2 regions of the Intestinimonas massiliensis (ex Afouda et al. 2020) genome follow, and region 2 is predicted to be linked to the other one. Evidence: riboswitches for the same ligand, from Rfam matches in the RefSeq annotation. Region 2 holds a riboswitch; the other holds the start of a gene.
The links. A riboswitch is a leader RNA that binds a small molecule or an ion and turns the genes downstream of it on or off. The one in region 2 is predicted to bind cobalamin.
Positions count from the first base shown of each region.

Region 1: linked by a shared signal. The riboswitch ahead of BN2154_RS14540 (S-layer homology domain-containing protein) and the one ahead of BN2154_RS01840 (S-layer homology domain-containing protein) in region 2 are both predicted to bind cobalamin.

Region 1 is NZ_LN869529.1:2,196,800-2,207,026, reverse strand. Features, by position in the region: gene BN2154_RS14550 (complex I subunit 5 family protein) at 1-1,491, shown strand; gene BN2154_RS14545 (complex I subunit 5 family protein) at 1,506-3,455, shown strand; cobalamin riboswitch at 3,560-3,798, shown strand; gene BN2154_RS14540 (S-layer homology domain-containing protein) at 3,913-7,953, shown strand; gene BN2154_RS14535 (hypothetical protein) at 8,020-8,310, shown strand; gene ychF (redox-regulated ATPase YchF) at 8,365-9,459, opposite strand; gene BN2154_RS15910 (plant Invertase/pectin methylesterase inhibitor family protein) at 9,560-9,709, opposite strand; gene BN2154_RS14525 (helix-turn-helix domain-containing protein) at 9,814-10,032, shown strand; gene BN2154_RS14520 (1-aminocyclopropane-1-carboxylate deaminase/D-cysteine desulfhydrase) at 10,117-10,227, shown strand, end outside.
Region 2 is NZ_LN869528.1:336,041-346,267, reverse strand. Features, by position in the region: gene BN2154_RS01870 (DNA-directed RNA polymerase subunit alpha) at 1-314, shown strand, start outside; gene rplQ (50S ribosomal protein L17) at 504-845, shown strand; gene BN2154_RS01860 (aminotransferase class I/II-fold pyridoxal phosphate-dependent enzyme) at 978-2,144, shown strand; gene BN2154_RS01855 (ATP-binding cassette domain-containing protein) at 2,242-4,887, opposite strand; gene BN2154_RS01850 (energy-coupling factor transporter transmembrane component T) at 4,860-5,762, opposite strand; gene BN2154_RS01845 (DUF4430 domain-containing protein) at 5,813-6,676, opposite strand; gene BN2154_RS01840 (S-layer homology domain-containing protein) at 6,687-8,342, opposite strand; cobalamin riboswitch at 8,448-8,685, opposite strand; gene BN2154_RS01835 (hypothetical protein) at 8,891-9,295, opposite strand; gene BN2154_RS01830 (galactose ABC transporter substrate-binding protein) at 9,608-10,227, shown strand, end outside.

The sequences.
Region 1 (10,227 bases), on a different contig from region 2:
ATGCTTCGATTTCTCAATCTGCCCATCCTCTTCCCCGTGCTGATGGGCCTGGGTCTGCTGATCCTGCACCCGGAGAGCCGGAAAACACGCAACCTCTACCTGATGACGGCGGTGCTGATCACCTCGGCGCTCTCCTTTGCCGCCATCGGCGTCACCTATGTCCAGGGCAGCGACGCCCTGGCCTGCATCATGGTCCGGTTCAACGACGTGTTTTCCATCTCCCTGCGGATCGACGGGGCGTCCATGGTGTTCGGGACCATCGTCTCCACCCTGTGGCCCATCATCACGGTGTACGCCATCGACTACATGTCCCACGAGGGCTCTGAGAACCGGTTCTTTTCCTTCTGGCTCATGGCCTACGGCGTGGTGCTGGGCGTGGCCTACTCGGAGGACTTTTTGTCCCTCTACCTGTTCTATGAGCTTTTGACCCTGTCCACCCTGCCCCTGGTGATGCACGCCGCCGACGAAAAGGCCCGGTACGCCGGGCGGGAGTACCTCATCTACTCCCTGTCCGGCGCGGCCTTTGCCTTCATCGGCATCGTGTTCCTGCTCAACTACGGCGCGGGCCACCTGAACTTTACCTACGGCGGCATTCTGGACGCCGCCCGGGTGGCGGGCAACGAGCGGACGCTGCTGGTGGTCTTTGTGGCGGCCTTCCTCGGGTTCGGCGTCAAGGCGGCCATCTACCCCTTCTACCGCTGGCTGCCCGACGCCTCGGTGGCCCCCACCCCGGTCTCCGCCCTGCTCCACGCCGTGGCGGTGGTCAAGGCGGGCGCCTTCGCCGTCATGCGGCTCATCTACTTCGGCTTCGGGGCCGACTTTCTCCGGGGCACCTGGGCCCAGACGGTGGTCATGGCGGCCACCATCGTCACCATTGTCTACGGCTCCGCCCGGGCCCTGCGCACCCCCCACCTGAAGCGGAGGCTGGCCTTCTCCACGGTGAGCAACCTGTCCTACATCCTTTTCGCCTTTACCATCATGACTCCCGCCGGGCTGCTGGGCGGACTGACCCATATGGTCTATCACGCGGTGGTCAAGATCACCATGTTCTGCTGCGCCGGCGCCATCCTCCACAAGAGCGGTCGGGAGTACGTCTACGATCTGGAAAACTTCGGGCGGGTGATGCCGGTGGTCTTCGCCGCTTTCACCGTGTCCTCCTTTGCCCTCATCGGCCTGCCTCCTCTGGGCGGCTTCGCGGGCAAGTGGATGATCGCCACCGCCGCCGTGGCCTCCCAGAACAAACTGGCCTACGTGGGCATCGGGGCGCTGATTTTGTCCACGCTGCTGACCACCCTCTATCTGATGACAGTGGTGGTCCGGGCCTACTTCCCGGTGGGAAAGCTGGACGCCGAGGCCTTGGCCAAGGTCCACGACCCGGACAAGACCATGACCGTGCCGCTGGTGCTCCTGACGTCCATGGGCGTGGTGCTGGCCCTGTGCTCCAACCTGGTTATCGGCTTTTTGACCCAGGTCAGCCAGGGGCTGCTGTAAGGGGGGAAGAGAACATGCAAACCGATCTGCTGCTGTTTCTGGTGCTTTTCCCTATTCTGGGCGCTTTCGCGGTCTTTCCCCTGGGGAAGCGGAGCCCGGCGGGCCGGGACTGGTATGTCCGCATCGTGCCCGCTGTGGAGCTGGCGGCGGCCCTGTTGCTGCTGACGGCGGACGGGGCGGGGGCCGCCCTGCCCGGCGTGTGCGGCCTGGGACTGCGGTTGGCGGCGGGGAGCCTGCGTACCCTGCTGGTCCTGGTGGCGGGCTTTTTGTGGCTGGCCACCGGCCTGGCCAGCCGGGAATACTTTGCCGCCGCCGCGCACAAGGAGCGCTACTACTTTTTCTGGCTGCTGACCCTGGGGGCCCTGATGGGGGTCTTTCTGGCGGCTGACCTCATCACCCTCTTTGTTTTTTTTGAAATGATGTCCTTCACCTCCTACGTGTGGGTGGCCCAAAACGAGACCCCGGAGGCCCTCCGGGCGGCCAACACCTATCTGGCGGTGGCGGTCATCGGCGGCATGACCCTGCTGGTGGGGCTGTTCCTGCTGTACGACCTGCTGGGCACCCTGGAGATTGGGGCGCTGGCCGGCCTGGCCGCCGCCCTGCCGGAGGAGAAGAAGGTCCCGCTCTATGTGGCGGGAGGCTGCTGCCTGGCGGGCTTCGGAGCCAAGGCGGGCATGTTCCCCCTGCACATCTGGCTGCCCAAGGCCCACCCGGTGGCGCCGGCCCCGGCCTCGGCCCTGCTGTCCGGCATCCTGACCAAAAGCGGCGTGTTCGGCATTCTGGTAATCGCCCGGAACCTGTTCCGGGCCGACGCGCCCTGGGGGGACGCGGTGCTTTTGCTGGGGGTAGTGACCATGGTGCTGGGGGCGGTGCTGGCCGTCTTCTCAGTGGACCTGAAGCGGACTCTGGCCTGCTCATCCATGTCCCAGATCGGCTTTATCCTGGTGGGAGTGGCCATGCAGGGCCTCCTCAGCGGGGAGAACGCCCTGGCGGCCTGGGGCACCATTCTGCATATGCTCAACCACTCCCTGATCAAGCTGGTCCTCTTCGTGGCGGCTGGGGTGGTCTATCTGGGGACCCATTCCCTGAACCTCAACGACATCCGGGGCTGGGGCCGCGACAAGCCCTGGCTCAAGGCGGTCTTTCTGGTGGGGGCCTGCTCCATCGCCGGGGTGCCCGGCTTCTCCGGATACGTCAGCAAGACCCTGCTCCACGAGAGCATTGTGGAGTACATCCACGCCCTGACCCACGCGGGTCTGGACGCCGGAGTCTACCGTGTGGTGGAGTGGCTGTTCCTGATCTCCGGCGGCCTGACGGCAGCCTATATGACCAAGCTCTTTGTGTGCATCTTTCTCTCCCCCAAGGCCCGGGGCCAGCACGCGGCGCCGAAGCCCTACTGGTCTGCGGGCACGGCGGCGGCCCTGACCGGCGGGGCGGGGGTGCTGCTGGCGCTGGGCGTGACCCCCTCCCTTACCATGCAGCCCATCGCCGTCTGGGCGGCGGAGTTCCTGCACGGCGACCACCTGGAGGAGACCCTCCACTACTTCTCCCTGACCAATCTGAAGGGGGCCTGCATCTCACTGGGCATCGGCGCGCTGGTCTATCTGGCGGTCATCCGGGGGCTACTGATGCGGCGGGAGAGCGGCGGGGAGGTCTACCTCAACCGCTGGCCGCAGAGGCTGGACCTGGAGGAGCTGGTGTACCGGCCCGCCCTGAATGCCCTGGCCTTCCTGGGCGCCTTCTGCGCCCGGGCCGCGGCCTCGGTGGGGGACGTCATTGTCTTTCTGGGGGAGCGCATCCTCTTTACCAAGGCTCCCGGCATCTTTGTGCCTAAGCACGATGAGAATTTCGGCGCATATGAGCGCAAGCCCCGGCGGTTCCTGGTGGGGGAGACCTTCTCCTTCGACCTGCTGCTGGCGGGAGTGGGATTGGTCGCCATGCTGCTGTATATTCTGCTGGTCTAGGCGGCGCAAAAGGGCATTGACATCCCTTCGCAGACTGTGTATACTGGAAAAGGATGGATGGCTCTTCTGGGCCCATCCCGCTTGGACCGACAATTGAAAAAGAAAAAAGAGATGTTCTTGTGGCTCTTTCGGGGCGTGGGCCCTGGCCCGGCACCGGGAGAGATGGACAAGGGAACCGGAACACGGGAGACCGTGCAGACCGGACGGTAACCGCCGCTGTAAGCGTGGAGGCCGCATCCGTTGGCGAAAGCCAGTCACTGGGGAGACCTGGGAAGGCGGGATGCGGGCGCAGGAGCAGACGCTCCCTAAACGCAAGTCAGAAGACCTACAAAAACGACCCGCCCCGTGGAGGGACGGGGCTCTGGTGTTGCGGAAAAACGGCCGTGGCAAGCATATGCTTGCCGCGGCATTTTATATTTTGGGCGGGCTCCGCCCAGACGAAAAAGGAGAGAGCGCGATGAAAAACAGGATGAAAAAGGCTTTGGCTCTGCTGGTGGCGCTGGTGCTGACCCTGAGTCTGCTGCCCGCCGCCGCCTTTGCGGCGGAGGACGTGACGGTCACACTGGAGGTCAATATCCGCGCCGTTGCAGAGCCGGAAATGCTGGCGGAGTTGGGCGTGCAGTCGCCGTTGCCAGGACCGGTGACAGTGACGGTGCCGGCCGGGTCCACCGTAAAGGATGTGCTGACCCAGGCCCAGAAGGACCAGGGACTGGATATCGTTGGGCTGGACAAGGGCTTTGTGACGGGCATCGGCTGGGTATCGGGCATCAGCGCCATCAACGAGACGCTGGGGACCGAGGTCCAGGAGGGGAGCTTTCAGTACCCCGGCTGGTCCTATGCCATCAATGGCGACTTTGACGCCCCGGCCGGCATCGGAGCAGATCCGGTTACAGAAGGGGATACGTATACCTTCCGCTACAGCCTCTATGGGGTCTGGAGCGGGAATGCCATGCACTATTACGATTACGAGTTCCTAGATGCGCTGGACGAGGCCCGGACCGCCCTGGAGCAGGCCAAGGCATGGGACACCTCCGCCTTTTCCGACCCGGAAAAAGCGGCTCTGGAGCAGGCCGTTGCGGAAGCTGAAACGCTGATCGGCGGGCTGGATGAGACCTATATGGGGCTCTGGCTGGAGTATGTCGCGGAGAAGGGGAGCGCCCTCTATGGCCCCGGCTCGGACGCCGACAAACTGATCAAGGCTGCGGCAGCCCTGGCCGCAGCGATGCAGCCCAGCCCGGCCAACGAGCTGACCAGTTTGGTCGTGACGGACCTGATGGAGAGCTACACCGGGTCCATAGACTTTGATCCCGCAGAGACAGAATACGCCCTCTACGATTTTCCCACCACGCTGTCAATGGTCAAGGTGAAGGCAGCCCGCGCCTCTGGGAATGCGGTGGTCTCCATCTATTTGGGAGAGGCTGCGGAGCCGGCGGCGCAGGTCACAGGCCAGCAGGGGGATAGCTGGATTATACTCAGGGACCTGGATTGGAGCGGCACGGTCAACGTGCTGCGAATGGTGGTAGAACCGCCGGAGGGCACTGGGCTGTCCGCCAAAACCTACACCGTCCGGATCAGCCGTGCCCTGACCGCAGCCGAGCTGGAGGCGGACCGGGATGCCCTGCGGCTGGGGGGCGGCGACAGCACGGTGGAGGTCTCTGCGGACCTGGATCTACCGGAGACCGGGGCCAGCGGGCTGTCCTCCATTACCTGGACATCCAGCGCACCGGATGTTATAAGCGGCAGCGGCGTGGTCCGGCGGGGGGCCAAGGAGCAGACCGTTACACTGACAGCCACCCTTTCGGCTGCGGGGCTGGAAAGCCTGACTAAGATATTTACAGTGACGGTCACCCCGGTTGGGGCCCGGGAGGTCCTGGACAACATCGCGGCCCGGTATGCGGCCTCCGGCGTGGCGGGCGACGGCAATGGCCCCTGGCTGGCCGCCGATCTGGCTGCCTATGCCGCCGCCTGGCCGGACCGCGGCCACAAACTGTCCGCGGACCAGGTGCAGGCCTGCCTGGATACCTTCCTGGCCAAGGCTGACGCTACCGACGCGCCCGGCGATCTGGCCAAATACATCATTGCCCTGCGGGCCCTGGGCTACGACGCCCGGAAGACCGTTACCGCCGACCTGCGGGAGGTGGACGTGGTGGCCAAGCTGACGGCCCTGGTGGACGGCAAGGCTGCCAGCGTGACCAATCCGTATACCCTGCCCTACGTCATTCTGGCGCTCCAGCAGGGGGAGGGCTACGCCACCCAGGCGCAGATGGATTACCTGATCCAGGCGGCGGTGGACAGCCAGGACTCCTGGGGCAATACATCCTGGGGCCCCGACGGGGCCACGCCCATGCTGCTGGCGCTGGCCCCCTACTGTGACGGCAACGCTCTGGTGAAGGAGGCCGTGGACGGGGCCCTGGCCAAGGTGCGGGCCTGCCAGGGGGCGGACGGCGGCATGGGGAACGCCGCCTCCACCGGCCTGGCCGCCATGGCCTTTGCCGCGCTGGGTATCGACCCTGCCGAAGTGACGGCAGGCGAGGGCCAGCCCTCCCTGGTGGACGGACTGCTGACCTATGTCAGCGACACCCTGGATGGCTTCCGGCCCACGTCCAACTCCTTCTCCACCGAGCAGGGCTTCCGCGGCCTGATCGCCGCCCTCCGGTACGGGGAGACGGGGCTGCCCTTCCGGCTGTTTGACTTCTCCGACCGGGCCATGGAGACGGCCGAGGCCACCTGGGCCCAACACGGCCCGGTGACCTTCGCGGTCATCCCGGATGACGCGGCGGTGACCGTCCTGCGGGAGGAGACGGAGCAGACGCCGGCGGCTCCCTTCCGCTATGACCTGCCCGCCGGGACCTACACCTACACCGTGAGCAAGAGCGGGTATGTGGGCAAGACCGGCTCCTTTACCGTGACGGAGGCCCAGGCTGAGGCCCACACGGGCCAGAAGATCAGCGTCTCGCTGGCCGCCGCGCCCGGCGCAGACAGCGGCAGGAGCATCACTGTCTCCGTCAAGGTGCTGACCCACGACGACAGCGCCTGCGGCGGAAAATACACCTATAAGCACAACGCCTCGGCCTATCAGGTGGTCCTGGCTGACGAGTCTGTGGCGCTGCGGGCCGGTCAGTCGGTGTTCGACGCCCTGGACGCCGCCCTGACCCAGGCGGGGGTGGACTATGTGGAGAGCACGCCGGGGTACATCAGCTCCATTGGAGACGAGGAGGAGTTCGGGCACGGCAGCAAGGATTCCGGCTGGCTGTATATGGTCAACGGCACCACCGCCGACATCGGCTGCCGGGATTATTCGCTGACGCGGGATGCCAAGGTGATCTGGTTCTACACTGACAATTACCACGACGAGTACGGCTCGGAGTCCTGGGGCGGCAGCTCCTCGGCAGGGGCGGCGGACACCAGCGCCGTTCTGGAGCCTCAGGCGGTGGCAGACAAAACCGGCGAGGCCAAGGCGGCGGTGACGGAAAAAGAGATTCGCGCCGCTTTGGACGCCGCCCAGAACGGCGGCGCAGGGTGTGTTATCATCCGGCCCGACGTCTCGGGACGGGCGGACCAGGTCACCGTGGAGCTGCCCCGGACGGCGGTGGAGCGGCTGGCCGGGGAGACCGGGGTCGGCCTGAGGATTGAGACCGGACTGGCGCAGGTGGACCTCTCCAGCCGGGCGCTGGCCGCACTGGCCGACGCAGGCGGCCGGACGGTGTCGGTGTCGGTGGGACAGGGGGCGGACGGGGTCCGGACCGTCGCCGTCTTGGTGGACGGCAAGCCGGTGGAGACCCTGCCCGGCGGCATCCGGGTCGCCTTCCCCGCCGCGGAGGCGGGGCTGGTGCCCGCACTGGTGGGGGCGGATGACGCCGCCGCCCCGCTGAAAAAATCCCTGGTGGCGAACGGCACCGCCTATCTGCTGCTGCCCGGCTCGGCCTCCGTGGCCCTGATCCGAGGGGCAGAGACCTTCGTCGACGTGCCCGACGGATACTGGGGGGCGGAAGCGGTGGCCTTCGCCGCCTCCCGCGGGCTGCTCCAGGGGGTGGGCGGCGACCGCTTCGACCCCGACGGGGTGCTGACCCGGGCCATGCTGGTGACGGTGCTCTACCGCCTGGAGGGCCAGCCGGAGGGGGCTGAGGCGGCCTTCTCCGACGTGGCGGTCGAGGCTTGGTACGCCTCGGCCGCCGCCTGGGCGGCAGAGGCAGGCATCGCCAACGGGGTCTCCGGCGGGGCCTTTGCCCCGGAGCGCTCCATCACCCGGCAGGAACTGGCCGCCATGCTCTACCGCTATGCCGGGTACGCCGGCCTGGATACCTCCGCCCGGCAGCCGCTCACCGCCTTTGCCGACGGCGCCGAGCGCGCCGGGTGGGCGGAGGAGGCCCTGTCCTGGGCCTTGGCCACCGGCCTGCTGACCGGAAAGGACGGCGGGCGGCTGGACCCCGCCGGGAATGCCAGCCGCGCCGAGGTGGCCGCCGTTCTGGAGCGCCTGGTGGGCCTCATGGTCCGATGAAGCAAAAGGGAGCGGCAGGCATTGCTTTGCAGAGAGGCCTTTATGGAGGGGAAAGGAGCGATCACCGTGAATGTCAACTGGTTCAAGGAGCCCGAGCACGTGGTCTATGTGGAGGCGGAGCGTTTCCTGCCGGAGTTCAGCCGGAAGGTGAAGCTGCCCGATCTGCCCGCTCAGGTAGAGGCCTTCCGGGCACAGCCCACGCCGGAGGGCAAAAACATCCGCACCGGTATGAAGGGCACCTCGCTGAAGCTGTTTGTCCCCGACCTGGTCTTTGAGGAAAAGCTGGATATGGGGGACACGGTGTGGGTCTATCTGGGCCAGACCCACGTCAGCTACTGCCTGTACTGGAAGCAGTAAAAAAGGACCGGGGCGTCCGTCCACTGGACGGACGCCCCGGTCCTTTTTAAGCGATTACACGTTGAAGCGGAAGAGGACAATATCCCCGTCCTGCATGACATAGTCCTTGCCCTCGCTGCGGACCAGGCCCTTTTCCTTGGCGGCGTTCATGCTGCCATTGGCTACCAGGTCGTCGAAGGAGACCACCTCGGCCCGGATGAAGCCCCGCTCGAAGTCGGTGTGGATCTTACCGGCGGCCTGGGGCGCCTTGGTACCCTTTTGGATGGTCCAGGCCCGGCACTCGTCCTCGCCGGCGGTGAGGAAGGAGATGAGGCCCAGCAGGGCATAGCTGGCCTTGATGAGCCGGTCCAGGCCGGACTCGGGGATGCCCAGGTCGTCCAGAAACAGCTTTTTCTCGTCGGGCTCCAACTGGGCGATCTCGGCCTCCAACTGGGCGCAGACGGGGATGACCTGCGCGCCCTCGGCGGCGGCCACACCCGCCACCTGCTGGTAGTAGGCGTTGTTCTGGTAGTCGGAGAAGCCCGCCTCGTCCAGGTTGGCGGCGTAGATGATGGGCTTGAGGCTGAGAAGCTCGGAGGTGGCGATGAGGGCGGCGTCGTCCTCGTCGCACTCGTAGGAGCGGGCGGACCTGCCCTCGTTGAGCCAGTCCTGGAGGCCCTGGAAGACCTCCGCTTCGTGGGCGGCCTTCTTATCGCCGGTCCGGCCGGCCTTGGAGCACTTGTCGATGCGGCGCTGGACCATCTCCATATCGGCCATGATGAGCTCGATATCAATGATCTGAATGTCACGCAGGGGGTCTGTGGAGCCCTCCACATGGATGACGTTGGGGTCGTCGAAGCAGCGGACCACGTGAACGATGGCGTCGGTGGCCCGGATGTTGGACAGGAACTTGTTGCCCAGACCCTCGCCCTTGGAGGCGCCCTTCACCAGACCGGCGATGTCCACAAACTCCACCACGGCGGGGGTGGTCTTTTTGGGCTTATGGAAGGCGGAAAGCCAGTCCAGGCGGCTGTCGGGGACGGCCACCACGCCCACGTTGGGGTCGATGGTGCAGAAGGGGTAGTTGGCGGACTCGACGCCCGCGTTGGTGATGGCGTTGAACAGGGTCGATTTGCCCACGTTGGGCAGACCCACGATGCCTAATTTCATCGGCAGAACCCTCTTTTCCGTTGATTCGCCCTGACATTATATACGATGGCAGGGGAAAATACAAGGCTCACGGCGAAATTGAGGGGCGGGGCGCGGGGCTCTACTCGCCTTCGGCGTACTGCTCTTCGGTATCCTGTTGGGCGCTTTTCAGAATGTCTTCCGCGGTGCCATAGTCCCGGGCCTGCAGGGCGGCCACCGCATCGGTGACCCGGTTGAACAGGTAGGTGTAGAGGGTTTGATAGTCCGGCATACCGAGACCTCCTTTATATCCGATAAACAGTGTATACTGAGTTCAGGAAATTGTCAATCATTACTATCACCGATATGATGTATATACGAAAAGAAGGTGATAGGATGAAGCAGGTTCGTCTGAAGCTGGACCGCTATTTGGATGAGCGCGGCATAAGTCGGTACGAGCTTGCGCAGAGGTCAAAAATCAAATATCAGACCATTGATGGGTATTATAAAAATACCGTTGTCCGATATGATGCCTATAACCTGTCGCGGATCATCACCGCGCTGGACTGCGACCTGACCGACATCCTGGAGGTCGTGGAGAACGGCGAAGCTTGAGGGCCCGCGGGAAAACAGACGTTTTCCTGCGGGCCCTTAAGTGTTATACTGGCAACATCACAAAACCATATAGGAGGGATCTCTATGGAGACCACCGCGCAAGTACACGCCCGCCTGTCCACCCTGCCCCGGGCGGCGCTGGGCTTTTTCCCCACCCCCTTCCACCGGGCGGAAAATCTGTCCCGGGAGCTGGGC
Region 2 (10,227 bases):
GTGCCCGCATCCTGTGCGACCACTTCATGCTGTTCACCGACCTGAGCGAGACCATGGGCAACAAATCCACCGTGGTGGAGAAGGCCGAGGCGCAGCGCGACAAGGTGCTGGAGCTGACCATCGAAGAGCTGGATCTGTCGGTCCGGTCCTTCAACTGCCTCAAGCGGGCCAACATCAACACGGTGGAGGACCTGATCTCCAAGACCGAGGACGAGATGATGAAGGTGCGCAATCTGGGCCGGAAGAGCCTGGAAGAGGTCATCAACAAGCTGGCTATGATGGGCCTGTCCCTGGCCAGCGACGAGAACAACTGACAGAGGCTTCCGGGCGGCGGTTCCGTCGCTCAGGAGCGCAGAAGAGCAGTCCGGGGGCATGTAACGTCCCCTCCCGGACACGGCCCGTCCGATGCCGCCCGTCCGGGCGGCGCTCTTCCGAGGGAAGGACCCTCAGGACGAATTTACGATGGATTTCGCCGCGCGAAATGCCTATAGGAGTTGAGTCAAATGTCCGGATACCGCAAGCTGGGCAAGCCGACCGATCAGCGGAAGGCGATGCTGCGCGCCATGGTGACCTACCTGCTGGAGAACGGTCAGATCAAGACCACCGTTACCCGTGCCAGGGAAGTGGCCCCCATGACCGAGAAGATGATTACCCTGGCCAAGAAGAATAACCTGGCCACCTACCGTCAAGCTCTGGCCTTCATCACCAAGGAGGACGTGGCCAAGAAGCTGTTTGACGAGATCGGCCCAAAGTATGCTGACCGTGACGGCGGCTACACCCGTATCGTCAAGATCGGCCCCCGCCGCGGCGACGCCGCTGAGATGGCCATCATCCAGTTGGTGTAAGCCTTCCAGAGCGCAAGCGCCCCCACCGCGCCCCAGGCTGCGGCGGGGGCCTTTTTGTACCACTGCCATTGCAAAGGCAGGGAAAAAGTGCTAAGATGGAGGAAAATTTTGAGATATGGAGTGCAGGGGACAATGGAATTTGCAAAACGGATGGAGCGCTTCGAGACCGGCATCTTTTCCAAGCTGCTGGACCTGAAGAGCGCCCGACTGGCGGCGGGCGGCACGGTAGTGGATATGAGCATCGGCGCGCCCAATCTGGCGCCGGCGGAGCACGTGATGCGGGCCTTGGCCGACGCAGCCATGGACCCCAAAAACTACATCTACGCCATTCAGGATCTGAATGAGCTGCATCAGGCGGTGGCGGCCTGGTATCAGCGGCGCTACGGGGTGACGCTGGACCCGGCGGCGCAGATCACCTCGCTGCTGGGCTCCCAGGAGGGGCTGGCCCATATTGCGCTGACCCTGGCCGACGAGGGGGACGTGGTGCTGGTGCCCGACCCCTGCTACCCGGTCTTTGCCGACGGGCCCAAGCTGGCCGGGGCGGAGCTGCACTATATGCCGATGAAGCCGGAGAAGGACTTCGTCATCGACCTGCGGGATATCCCCACGGAGGTGGCCAAGCGGGCCAAGCTGATGGTGGTGTCCTACCCCAATAACCCCACTACGGCCATGGCTCCCGACGCCTTCTACCGCGACCTGATCGCCTTTGCCCGGGAGTACGGGATCGGCGTCCTCCACGACAACGCCTACAGTGAGCTGGTCTACGACGGGGCGCAGTGGGGCAGCTTCCTGCGTTTTGAGGGGGCTGCCGACGTGGGCGTGGAGTTCAATTCCCTCTCCAAGACCTACGCTCTGGCCGGGGCCCGGGTGGGCTTCTGCGTGGGCAATGCCGAGATGGTGGGACAGTTGGCCAAGCTGAAGTCCAATATGGACTACGGCATGTTCCTGCCCGTCCAGCGGGCGGCCATCGCCGCCATTACCGGAGATCAGAGCTGTGTGGAGACCACCCGGCGGGCCTATGAGGCGCGGCGCAACTACCTGTGCGACGGCCTGACCGCCCTGGGCTGGAACGTCCCCCGGTGTTCCTCCACCATGTTTGTGTGGGCCAAGATCCCGGAGGGATTTGGGGATTCCCAGCACTTTTGTGAGCAGCTCCTCCAGCGTACCGGCCTGCTGGTGACGCCGGGCAGCGCCTTCGGCCCCTCGGGAGAGGGCTATGTGCGCCTGGCCCTGGTGCGTACCGAGGCGGAGATGAAGCTGGCCCTGGACAACATCCGGGAAAGCCGTCTGCTGGTCTGAAAAAGCCAAGCCCCAGGGTCCCCGGAAAGGCATTGCCTTTCCGGGGACCCTGGGGCTTTATGGCCCTTTGGAGCGGCAGCCGCCGCTTTTTCCGGCCCTACTCCATCAGCCCGTACTTTACCTTGATGCGCTCCAGCTTTTCCAGCAAGGGTTCGGCGGCAAACCAGAGGAACAGGAAGGTGGCGATTGCCTGGATCAGGTCCATGGGAAAGCCGGAGAGGTAATAGGTCAGCAGGACCGCTCCATTGAGCGCCTGAGACCACAACAGGGCGGATACCGGGTTCATGATTCCGCCGTAGACCACGATGGCCGCCAGCGCGCCGAAGACGGCCAGCGAGACCCGGCTGCGGCGGAGCAGCCCCCTGCGGAACAGCAGGCCCGCCAGAAAGCCGATGATGCCCATGGCGAACATCTGATAGGGAGTCCACGGCCCCTGGGCGAAGAGAAGGTTGGACAGCAGCATGGTCATAGCTCCCACCAGGAAGCCGGCCTCCCCCCCGAAAGCCACGCCGGCCAGAATCGTAAGGGCCATCACCGGCTTGCACTGGGGCAGCATGAATAACGCCGCCCGGCCCGCCACGGCCACCGCGCAGAGCACTGCGATGACCACCAGCTCCCGGGCTTGGGGCTTTCTCCCCTCGAAGAGAAGGAAGAAGGGCGCCATACACTCCAGCAGGATCAGCAGGGAGATGAAGTAATACTTCTTGTTGTCCAGATAAAAAAGCCCCACGAAGAGGGTCACCGGGATCAGCAGCAGGATCATGACCGCCGCCGCCACAGTGCGCTTGGGGAGCCTGCGCCGCTCCCGCGGGACCTGGATGGGAACCACAGGGGGTGGGGCCCGGCGGCTGACCGCCAGGGTAAAGACCAGCAGAGCGGCCAGGAGAAGGGCGTCCAGCTTGAGATGGGTCATGCCGGCAGAGGAGGCCCCTGCCGCACCGATCAGGGCGGTCAGATCGGCCGCGCCCACGGCATTGCACAGCAGGAGCAGTGCAGCGGCGGCGGATACGGCGGCGATCAGCCGGCGCCACCAGGGCAGGGGCCCGGGCCGGTCGTCGGCGCTGTGTACGCCGGGGGGAGGAAGGGGCGGGGACGCCTCCGGCAGCTCCGGTTCCGGCGGCAGGGCGCCGCCGCAGGCGGCAATGACCTCCTCGGCGGTGACCGCCCCCGGCAGGCGGGCCCGGGCCATCCGGTTGGCGGCGGTGGTGTAGAAGCTGTTGCCGGAGAAAAATGCCCGGGGCGGGCCCTCTGTGACGATCGTCCCATCAAAAAACAGCGCGCAGCGGTGGGCGTAGCGGGCGCAGAACTCAATGTCGTGGCTGACCATAAGGACGGGCACCCCCCGGCGCAGGAGCCGCTGCAGGATCTCGGCCAGAGTCTGCTTAAACCCGGCGTCCAGCCCCTTGGTGGGCTCGTCCAGCAGCAGGACGTCCGGCTCCAGCAGCAGGATCTTGGCCAGAGCGGCCCGCTGCTGCTCGCCGCCGGAGAGGTCGTAGGGGTGCCGGTCCAGCAGCTCCTCCAGACGGCACAGCGTCACCGCACGGGCGACCTGCTCCTCCTGCGCGGCCCTGGGCAGCGGTCGGCCCTTCAGAAGCTCGAAAAGGTCCTCACGCACCGTCTTTTTCACAAACAGGGCCTGGGGGTTCTGGGGCAGTACGCCCAGCCGGCCCACCGTCTCCAGCTCCCCGCGGCAGGGCTGCAGCAGGCCGGAGAGCAGCTTCAGGCTGGTGGTCTTGCCGGTGCCGTTCCCCCCCAGCAGGGCCAAGAATTCCCCCCTCCGCACCGTAAGGGACAGGCCCTTCACCACGTCGGGCAGGTCCTTTTCATACTTGAACCACAGGTCCCGGGCGGTGATGGCGGCCTCCGGCGGATAGGCGTGCCGCTGCTCCTCCGGGAGCGCTCCCAGGGGGTGAGCGGCGGCGAAACGGCCCAGCCAGTCCCGTCCCTCCCGGACGGTGACGGGGCAGGGGGAGGAATCCCCCACCGCCGCCCAGATGCGCATGGGTGCGGGCATGGCCTGGAACATGGCGTGGCCGGCGTCCTTCAGGGCGGCGCCCACCTGGCTGGGGGTGCCGGTGCACAGGAGCCTGCCCCGGTCCAGCACCGCCACGCGGCCGGCCAGGGGGAAGGCATCTTCCAGCCGGTGCTCGGTGAGGAGAATGGTGGTGCCCAGCTCTCGGTTGATCTTGCCCAGAGTGGCCAGGAAATCGGCCGCGGCGATGGGGTCCAACTGACTGGTGGGCTCGTCGAGAATCAGCACAGAGGGCTGCATGGCCATGACCGAGGCCAGGTTCAAAAGCTGCTTCTGTCCGCCGGACAGCTCGGCTACGTTTTTGTAAAACCAGGTCTGGATACCGAAAAAGGAGGCCATTTCGGCCACCCGCCGGCGGATGGTGGGGGTGTCGTAGCCCAGGCTCTCCAGGCCGAAGGCCAGCTCATGCCACACCTTATCGGTGACGAGCTGGTTCTCCGGGGACTGGAGCACGAAGCCAATGCGCGCCGCCTGCTCCCGCTGGTCCAGCTCGTCCAGGGGGACGCCCTCAAAGCGGATCTCCCCCAGCCGGTGGCCATGGGGGGCCAGCACCGTCTTGAGCTGGCGCAGCAGGGTGGATTTGCCGCAGCCCGAAGGGCCGCACAGCACCCAAAATTCCCCCGACCGGACGGTCAGGTCCAGCCGGTCCAGGGCGGGGACCGCCTGCCCAGGGTAAAAGAAGGTCAGGTCATGGATCGCAAACGTGTCCACTGGCGATCCTCCCTTCGATCTATGATGACCGGCGTCAGGCACAAAAGCCCGAACGCCAGCAGCCCGGAGAGGCTCCAGCCGTCCCGGGGGGCCAGGCGGAAGGTGGGAAAGTAGCGGCAGGCAAAGCCGCCCGCCCCCCACATGGACAGGATATAGCCGCCCAGAGCCCCCAGCCACCAGAGGGCGGCCTGGTCCCGGTCGTCCAGACGATAGATGGAAAAGGCGGTTCGCCCCGGCAGACCGTAGCCCCGGCTCTTCATGCTGTCCGCCGTCTCGAGGGCGTTTTCCAGGCACCAGGTGAGCAGGATGGAGAGGATGGTCACCCCATTGCGCAGGCGCTGTAGGAGGCTGCCGTCCGACACGTCCCGCCCGACGCAGCGCTGGGCCTGAGACACCGCCCGGGCCTGGACCTGGAACCTGGGCACGAACCGCAGGGCCATGGAGAGGACCAGGGAGAGGGCGGGGATGACCCGCCCGAAGAGATAGACGAACTTGTCGGAAGTCATCACCGCCGTATAGCAGGAAAACCAAGTGACCACGGCGGAGAGCAGGGCGGCGGCAGCCAGGCCGTAGGCAATGCTCTCCAGCGTCAGGGGGTTGCCCGAGGGCAGGTAGGTCAGGATCGTGGCCCCCTGGTGGTTGAAGGCCGGATTGATGAGGGCGGCCAGCAGCGCCGCAGGCAGCAGGTAGCGCAGGCTGCGCCGCACCGCCCGGCGCCCGTTGAGGCAGACGGCGTACCGCAGGGCGGCGGCCAGGGAGAGCAGCAGGCAGGCCGGATGCAGAAAGCACATGGTAAAGAACAGCACCAGGCCGAAATAAAGAAAGTTCACCGCCGGGTGGTAGCTGGAAAAGGCATCTCTGGATTGCAAACGCATCAGTCCATTTCAAAAAGGCGGCGCGGGGGTCTGCCGCGCCGCCCGGTATGTTACGCCCCTCCGACGGAGGAGAGGGCACCTACGTCGGCGCCCAGGTCGCAGGTGTAGAGCCATTCCACCACATCCCCCTCCTGAAGCTGGTAGCGGGAGCAGCCGTAGTTGGGGAACCAGCCGTTGACCCGGTAGGTCCAGCCGGACCCCTCGCCGCAGTCAAATTCATAGAGGTTGTGGATGCCCTCGATGTAGGCGGAGTGATAAAGGGGTGTCTCTTCAAACTCCAGGTGGATCTTGGCCTGCTTCATCTCACGCTGGAGCAGGTTGAAGACGCTCTCTCCCTCGTAAAAGGTGACCTGGGTCTCCGGAAAGATCACGCCGTCCTCCGGCACCAGCTCGGCCTTCTCCGCGTCCAGCCAATCCAGGTGGTCCAGAATGGTGTCGCACCGGACCGAGAGGGTGCAGGTGTGGGCCACGTCGGAGAAAGCCGCGTCCTGGGGGTCCACCGGCTGGGGCTTTCCCTCCGGCGCCGGGGCGGCGAGCGACGGGTCCGTACCCCCCATGCCCTGGAGGACTGAGGCTCCCGCACCGGCGGAGGGAGGCGGCGTAAGGGGCGCGGGTGTCTGCATCGGTAGAGGTGCTGCGGGCATCTCCTCCGGCATCGGGGACACGGGGAGGGCTTCCGGGGGTTCCGCCGGCTCCGGCGTGACGGTGGGAGCTGTTGAGGGGGCAGGAGTGGGGCTGACAGACGGCGCTGGGAGGACCTCCGTCTGTGCCGCGCTGGCAGAGGGCGCCGCCGGAGCCTCCGGTGCCCAGCCCCGGCTGCCCGGCGCGTTGCCGCCCAGCCAGAAGGCGCCGGCCAGCACCGCCGCCAGGAGCACCAGGATCAGAATCTGCCGCTTAGATCGGTTCCACCACATGCTGTGCCTCCTATACGAGCAGTTCGGCCCGGTCCAGCATCCGGAAGAGCATCCGGGCGACCTCACAGCGCCGGATGGCCTCCGCGGGGCGGATCGCCAGGTCGGACGGGTCCAGAATGTTCTCCTGATAACAGAAGGCCAGGCTCTCCCGCGCCCACGCCGCCGTGGTGACATAGTCGGAGAAGGAGGCCAGCAGGCTGCGCACGGCGGCGGCGTCCAGCGCCGTATCCAGACCGCACAGTCCGGCGGCCCGGGCCACCATGACGGCGGCCTCCTGCCGGGAGAGGGTGCCGTCAGGCCGGAACTTGCCGTCGCCCACGCCGCTTACGATGCCGCGGCGGTAGGCGACGTCCACGTAGGGGGCATACCACGCCTCCGGAGCCACGTCGGAAAAGACGGTCTCCCCGCCGAGGGGGCCGGCAGCCAGGCCCAGGGCCCGCACCACGATGGTGGCAAACTCCGCCCGGGTCATGGCACCGTCGGGGCGGAACAGACCGTCGTCGCCGCCGGTGATGATGCCCCGGGCGGCCAGAGCCTCCACGGCAGCCCGGTCGGCATGACCGGAGAGGTCCGGGAAGGTGACGCCGGGGGCGGTGACCGGCTGGGGCCGTACCGCCGGGTCCCTGCCCGCCGGGCCGCCCTCCGGCGCAGAGCCCGACGTTCCGGCCGCAGGGGCCGCGTCACCCATGCGGTAGAGGCTGCTGCGGCCCTCCCGGGCCCGCTGGGCGGCGGCCAGACCGTAGAGCGCCTGCTCCGTGGCCATCTGGCTGGAGCCCGTGCCCGCGCCGGTGTGGACAAACCCGGCTCCCCTCCGGTAGAAGAGCAGCAGATTGTCCAGCAGAGTAGAGCCGTTTTTGACAAAGCGGGCGTCATCCAGAGGAAGCCCCAGCTCACACAGGGCCACCAGCACCTGCACTACGCTCTCCGAATTGCTGGTGCTCCAGCTTGCAAAGCCGCCCTGCCCGTCCTGCTGACCGGACAGACAGGCCAGAGCCTCCCGGGTGGCCGCGGCCACGGCCGGCTGGTCCTGGTATTTGGCCAGGGCCTGGAGCGCCGTGGCGGTGACATCCGGGTCGGAGCCCGCGCCGTCCTCCCCCGCCAGACTCCAGCCGCCGTCGGAGCGCTGGCGGTCCAGGATGTGGTCGAGATACATCTGGCGGGTGGCCTGGGTCTCCGCCGCGGGGTTTTCCGGCATGGGGTAGTCCCCGGAATCCAGGGCGATCAGAGCCCAAATGGGACCGTTGATTCCCTGCCAGACGGTCTTGTCGTAGTCGCCCAGGGGCAGCGTCAGGTCATAGCCCGCCACATCCCGGGCATCCCGGCCGATGGCGGTCAGGGCCAGGATGACCCGGGCATATTCGGTGTACTTCTTGTCGTGGAGGATGCCGTTCCGGGCCTTAACATAGGCCTCCACCGCGTCATAGTAGCTCTGGTAGTACCCCTCCGGCACCGCATAGCCGCTGCGGGCCAGGCCCAGCACCGCCCACTCTCCGCCGATGGAGCCCACCCGGGGCTCGGGTACGGCGGCGCAGACATACTGCGCGGTGTCCGCCAGGGCGGCCTCCAGAGCGTCGTCCGATCCGGCGGCCCAGACCGGATTGGCCAGGCAGATGACTGCCGCCAGGGCCAGCAGCAGGCTGAGCCCTCTCTGACTGAATCGTTTCATCCAATCGCTCCCCCTTCTGTCATCAAAAAACGGACGTGGTGAATCCTTTGATTCACCACGTCCGTCTGTTCGCGTGGGCCCCTGTCCCTCGGCGCGCGGCGCGCCTCCGGCTTCGAGCATCATAGGTCTTCCGGCTCGCGCCATCCGGAGGTCTGACCCTGGAAACCCTCCCCGTCTGTCGTTCCGCCTTCTCAGGTTTCCCCAATGACCGACTCACGTCACGAACGACAGCCTCAAGCGCATACGGCAACGGGCAATGCTCCGGACTTTCACCGGATTCCCTCATCCCCGGGCCTGCCTGAACGGCAGCTCCTACCCGAGGACATGATGCGGCATATCAAATTTGAAGATATCCAAAAAGGGTCCCGGCCTTTTCAGACGGGACCCTTTTGATTATACCGCAGGCAGAGGAAAAGTCAACCATGCATTTTCGGCCCCCCGTTCAAGTCATTCCGAACAGACGCGGGGCAGCTTCCCGTCCAGCCGGGACAAAAAAGGCCCGGGACGGCCATCGCCGGTCCGGGCCTTTTGCTCGGCGCGCCTCTGGCTCAGCGAAAGGCGAGGTAGTGGAACAGAGAGCCGCTGCCGTTGGAATTGCTGATGCTGGCCGAGCCGCCGACGTGGACGGAAAAGCCGCTGCCGGTGATGGCCAGCACCGTCGCCCCGGTGGGCAGGAGGACGGGGTGGTCCCGCAGGGCCAGGCCCCCGTAATAGTTGCTGCTGTCCTTGCTGGCGCCGGTATTGCGGAGCAGCAGCACCGCCGTGGGCGAGAAGCCCAATTCGATGATCCGCTCCGACTCCCCGTCCCCGGTGTAGGTCCCGGTCACGGCTTCCGCCTTGCTGAACACCTCCGTGTCGATCTTGGAGAAGTTCGCGTTAAACTCCTCCCGCAAAAAACTGTCCTCCGGCTCCCACTGGGAGAGCCCGTAATGCGCGGTCTGTCCGCTTGCCATGAAGCATCCCTCCTCACTCCCCGCGCGCCCGGCAGCAGGGTAGGACGAACGGGTACACTCTGAGGGCGCGCTATGCGGAACACGCGGAGGAATCCTTCGTTACATTCCACCAATATTAGGCAAAAACGACAAAAATGAAGAAACTTATGCACCGTAGTTGTCATGGAAGCAAAGTTTTTTCCTAGAAGAGCAAAGAATTTTCTATCGTCTTTTCCCGCCCGGCCGATTACAATAGAGGCGTCCCGGGGAAAGACGTTCCCCAGCGGATGGAACCCTGCAAAAAACGATATGTATCATTTAGGAGGAAAAACGATGAAGAAGAAACTTGCTCTTGTTCTTGCAGCCGTTCTCATGTTTGCCGCCTTCGCCGGCTGCTCCGGCAGCGGCTCCGGCAGCAGCGCCTCTCCCTCCCCCTCCGCCTCTGCTCCTGCGGAGAGCCAGCCCGCTCAGGCCGGTGAGCTGAACGTGGCCGTGTTCTACTACAACTACTCCGACGTGTACATCTCCAGCGTCCGCAACAATATGGACGAGATGCTGACCGCCCTGGGCGTCAACTACGACAACTTTGACGGCGCCGGCAACCAGTCCCAGCAGACCGACCAGATCAACACCGCGCTGGCCAATGGCGCCAACCTGCTGATCGTCAACATCGTGGAGACGTCCTCCCCGGACGCCGCCCAGAACGCTGTGAACGCCGCCAAGGACGCCGGCATTCCCATCATCTTCTTCAACCGCGAGGTCTCCGACGACGTGGTGAACAGCTATGACAAGTGCGCCTTCGTGGGCACCGACGCCCCCGAGGCCGGCCACATGCAGGGCAAGCTCATCGGCGAGTACCTGCTGGCGAACTATGAGGCCGTGGATCTGAACGGCGACGGCGTCATCTCCTATGTCATGTTCAAGGGCCAGGAGGGCAACGCCGAGGCCGAGGC